One region of the Martelella endophytica genome, then DNA from elsewhere that is predicted to be linked to it. Evidence: riboswitches for the same ligand, from Rfam matches in the RefSeq annotation. Region 1 holds a riboswitch; the other holds the start of a gene.
What was found. Region 1 has a riboswitch for cobalamin ahead of metE (5-methyltetrahydropteroyltriglutamate--homocysteine S-methyltransferase). Riboswitches for the same ligand answer to the same signal wherever they lie in the genome.
Positions count from the first base shown of each region.

Region 2: another riboswitch for cobalamin. It lies ahead of TM49_RS02395 (TonB-dependent receptor plug domain-containing protein); the one in region 1 lies ahead of metE (5-methyltetrahydropteroyltriglutamate--homocysteine S-methyltransferase).

Region 1 is NZ_CP010803.1:1,459,046-1,461,439, reverse strand. Features, by position in the region: gene TM49_RS06670 (hypothetical protein) at 1-850, shown strand, start outside; cobalamin riboswitch at 1,080-1,291, shown strand; gene metE (5-methyltetrahydropteroyltriglutamate--homocysteine S-methyltransferase) at 1,462-2,394, shown strand, end outside.
Region 2 is NZ_CP010803.1:522,574-524,967, reverse strand. Features, by position in the region: gene TM49_RS02400 (DUF421 domain-containing protein) at 1-461, shown strand, start outside; cobalamin riboswitch at 651-847, shown strand; gene TM49_RS02395 (TonB-dependent receptor plug domain-containing protein) at 1,005-2,394, shown strand, end outside.

The sequences.
Region 1 (2,394 bases):
CGTCGATATCTTCGCCACCAATTCGTTCGGCGCAACGCCGGCGACCGGCGTTCTGGCTCTCTCTTCAGACCGCTCCGATATCGCTTTCGGCGTACGCTTCGACTACACCCCCTTCGTCGGCACCGCCCGCCGCGACGTCTATTTCGACAGCTACCGCGCCTCTCAGCTGATACCGGTGACGCGCCGCGCCGAACAGCTTCAGACCGACGGCTTCACCCTGACATCGGCCGCGACCTATTCGCCGAAGACCTTCGTGGTCGAGGGCAGCGCGATGACCGGCGGCACGGAACGGGCGCGGTTCTCCTATGCGCCCGACCAGGATATCCAGTTCGACGCGATCTTCTCCAAATATGGGACCGGCGGTTCGGCTGGTAATGCGCCGGATCCGTGGGACGGCGAATGGGCCTATATGTTCGGCGGAAAGCTGCGTCTTCTCGACCAGAATTATGGTGACATCGTTTCGGTTTCGGGCCAGGTGCTTGCCGGGCGCGATTTCGAAAAGCCGACCACTGGCGTGCTCTATGCGTCACTTCCGATCAGCTATTCGCTCAGCGAGCCGCTGACCCTCACGCTCGATCCACGCATGGCCTTCTATCATGACGAACGGGTCAAGGGCATCGGCTTCGGCGTCAACGCTCGGGCCGCTCGCGATCTCGAGCTGATCGGCGAATATACCTATGTGCTGGATGACAGCGATGCTGTCTGGGCGGCGGGCGCGCGCTATTCGCCCGAGGGCACGCCGCTCAGCTTCGATGCCTTCGCCACCAATGCCACAGGCATGACCGGTGTCGGGACGTTGATGGCGCAGGATGATGCGCGCTTCGGCGTCAGCGCCCGCCTGCGTTTCTGACCTTACCTTTTTCTGAGCTGCTGTCCGTTTGCCGCTGCGAGGCGCGCTGATGCGTGTCTCGCTTGTCGTTGCAGACGCCGAAGGTGTGCACGCCATTTCGATGACACTTCCGAGAATGCTGAGACCACGGACCGGCGACTGGCACCAGTATGTGCGCCCGCCTGACGACATAATCGATTAAGCATATAAATATATCTTTATATCATATTGACAGTTTCACCAGCCTGCGCGACAGTGACCAAGCTCTGGGTCGCTGCCCGGCTTGCCGTGTCAGCGCTAAGAGGGAATCCGGTGCACCGTCTTTTTGCGGCAAGTCCGGAGCTGCCCCCGCAACTGTCGGCGGTGAGCGCCTTTTCCACGACGTCACTGGTGAAAACCGGGAAGACGGAAAAGGGGCTTTGACCCGCAAGCCAGGAGACCTGCCCGAGCAAAGCGTGTCCTCGAAGGCCGGCCGCAAGCCACCTCGGGACCATAGACCACGGGCGGGGTGTCCCGGTGGGTCGGCGCCAGCCGTTCGGACTTCGTCCGCGCGGGTTTCAAGCGCGCCTTCCGCCAACCCATGCCCCCATGAAACGCAAAGAGGCGGTCACCGGCCGCCAATGGGGTATGATATGTCAAACGCAAGACCTGCCGTCGCGAGCCTCGGCTTTCCGCGCATCGGCGCCAGGCGCGAACTGAAATTCGCGCTCGAATCGCATTGGGCCGGAAAGTCCGGCGCCGCGGAACTCAACGACACCGCCGAGCATCTGCGTCGCAAGAACTGGCTTTTGCAGAAGGAAAAGGGGATCGACATCATCCCCTCCAACGACTTTTCGCTGTACGACCATGTTCTCGATACGGCCGTGATGGTCGGCGCCATTCCGGCCGAATATGGCTGGACGGACGGCGACGTCTCGCTTGCGACCTATTTCGCCATGGCCCGCGGCAGCCAGACCGCAGACTGCGGCCATCCGGGCCACCAGCATCATGGCGGCGATGTCCGCGCGCTGGAGATGACCAAGTGGTTCGACACCAATTACCACTACATCGTCCCTGAGGTTGGCGCAGACCAGACCTTCACGCTGACCGGCACCAAACCGCTCGACCACTATCTGGAAGCAAAGGCGCTGGGCATCGAGACCCGTCCCGTCATCCTCGGTCCGGTCACCTTCCTGAAGCTCGCCAAGGCGCGCGGCGGCGATTTCGAACCGCTGTCGCTGCTCCCCCGCCTGCTGCCGGTCTATGCCGAGCTGCTTTCGAAACTGAAGCAGGCCGGCGCCGAATGGGTGCAGATCGACGAGCCGGCGCTGGTGCTCGATCTGTCCGGCAGTGAACGGCAGGCTTTCGCAGAAGCCTACGAGGTTCTGGCACCTGTCGCCCCGAAGCTGATGCTTGCCACCTATTTTGGCGGTCTCGGCGATAACCTCGACACCGCGCTTGCGCTTCCCGTCGCGGGCTTCCACGCCGATCTGGTGCGCGCCCCCGAAGCACTGGACGCCATTCTGTCCGCGGCCCCGGCGGCGCTGGTGCTCTCGCTCGGCGTTCTCGACGGCCGCAACATCTGG
Region 2 (2,394 bases), 940 kb from region 1:
TGTTCGAGAGTTGGTCCGGTGTGGCCCGCGTCCTCGTCATCGGCCCGCTTGCCTATGTCGCGCTGGTCCTGATGCTGCGGGTCAGCGGGCAGCGCACGCTTTCCAAGCTGAATGCCTTCGATCTGGTGGTCACCGTTGCGCTTGGCTCGGTGCTGGCGACGGTGATGCTGAGCCGCTCGGTGCCGCTTGCCGAAGGTGCTGCGGCGCTTGCGCTGCTCATCCTGCTGCAGTTCTTCATCACCTTTTTCTCGGTGCGCTGGCCGGCCTTCGACAGGCTGGTGAAAAGCGAGCCGGCGCTGGTGTTTCGCGATGGCCGGTTTCTCGTTGATGCCATGCGCCGGCAGCGGCTGACGGAAGACGAGGTGAGGTCTGCCATCCGGGCGGCAGGTGAAAACGAGGTCGACGCGATTGCTGCCGTCATCCTCGAGACGGATGGGTCGTTGAGCGTGGTGACGCGCTAAAGCGTTTCCGCGTTTCATGGAAACGTGGAAACGCTTCATTTCTTTGTTTTTTCGCAATTCCGGACGGTGACCGGTATCCACTTCACCTGGAATTGCTTTAGCCCGGTCGCCTGTGACCAAAAAGCAATAGTCCGGACGCTTCGTTCTGCCTCTCGCCCTGCCGCGTTGACATCCGCGCCCTGCCGCCGGTAACTGGAACCTGGATCAGGTTCCGCCCTTGCGGCGGATGAAAAGGGAATACGGTGCGCCTTCAGGCAATTCCGTGGCTGCCCCCGCAACTGTAACCGCAGAGCCGTTTCCATGATGTCACTGGGCCTATGTCCGGGAAGACGGAAACACGGCGATGACGCGGAAGCCAGGAGACCTGCCGGATCCGGTCACCCTTGCCGGAACACGGGGTTCTTGTTCGGGCGCGGTCAGCCGTCGCGGTGACATTTCGAAACGATGTTGCCGTGGTGGAATGCGACCGATGGGGAGACCTCTTCAGACACATTCCGTCCCGCGGTGTTGCGGCCGGCATTGCCGGCCCATGGGGACATATTGATGAAGAAATACGCTTTCGCAGCCTCTGCTGCGACTATCGCGCTTGCCGTCAGCGGTCAGGCTTTCGCACAGGAATCCGACGCGTTTTCCACGGCGCTTGCCGATGGTGCCGTAACCGAGCTTGCGCCGGTGACCGTGACGACGCCGCTGCGCCGCCCGACGACCGTGCTGCAGTCGACCTCGACGGTGACCGTGATCACCGAGGACGATATCGAGAAATCCGCCGCCCCCGACCTGCCGTCACTGCTGAAGCGCTATCCGGGCGTCAATATCACCACCAATGGCGGCCAAGGCGCCACATCCTCGATCGTCCTGCGCGGCGCTTCCGCCTCGCAGACGCTGGTGCTGATCGACGGCATGCGGGTTGCCTCCGCCACGTCCGGCACGGCCTATATTTCCAACATTCCGCTGTCCTCCATCGCCCGCGTCGAGATCGTCGAGGGCGCCCATTCGGCCGAATGGGGAGCGGATGCGATCGGCGGTGTCGTCAACATCATCACCAAGGACGGCTCGACCTGCGAGAACGGCGCCTCCGTCTGCACCACGGTCGAGACCGGCGTCACCTATCCCTGGGGCGGCTACGGTACGGTTTCGACCCGTGGCGTCAGCAATTCCGGGGTCAATTTCAACATCGGCCTGTCGCTGCTGGGAACCGAGGGCTACGATTTCACCACTGCCGACAATTCCGTGCATGAAGATGGCCGCGACGGTTTCCTGCAGGGCGCCTTCAACTTCGCGCTGTCCAAGGATTTCCTCTGGGGCCGGCTTTATACCAGCGGCCTTTACGTGCGCTCGAACCCGCATTTCGACAGCGCGCCCTATGCCGACTGGATGACCGGCGAGACCGTCTATGGGGCCAATGAGGCCGATCAGACCAATGCTGCCTTCAAGGTCGGCGCCGAAGTCGATCACTCCGACACCTGGTCGTCCGTGTTCGAACTCTACTCCGCCTTCGACTACCAGAAGAACTTCCGCGACGGCCATCCCGAAGCCGATACTCACTACGACACCAACCGCTACGGTCTTTCGGCCTCGACCACGAAGGAAATCCAGGCGGGTGCCGCGTTGAACACCTTTACGCTCGGCGCCGAAGCCTATCGCGAGACGGTGGATTCATCCGTCGAATACACGGAGACTGCCCGCGACGTCGCGGCCGTCTACGGCCAGTACGGGCTGGAGCTCGATGCGCTGACCTTCAATGCGGGCCTGCGCTACGATTATGACGAGCAGTTCGGCGATGCGGTGACCTACAATGTCGGTCTCGGCTACGAACTCGTCGAGGGGCTGACGGCGCGCGCCTCGTTCTCGACCGGCTTCAACGCCCCGACCTTCAACGATCTCTACTGGGCCTATGACGGCTCCTATGTCGGCAATCCCGATCTCGAGGCCG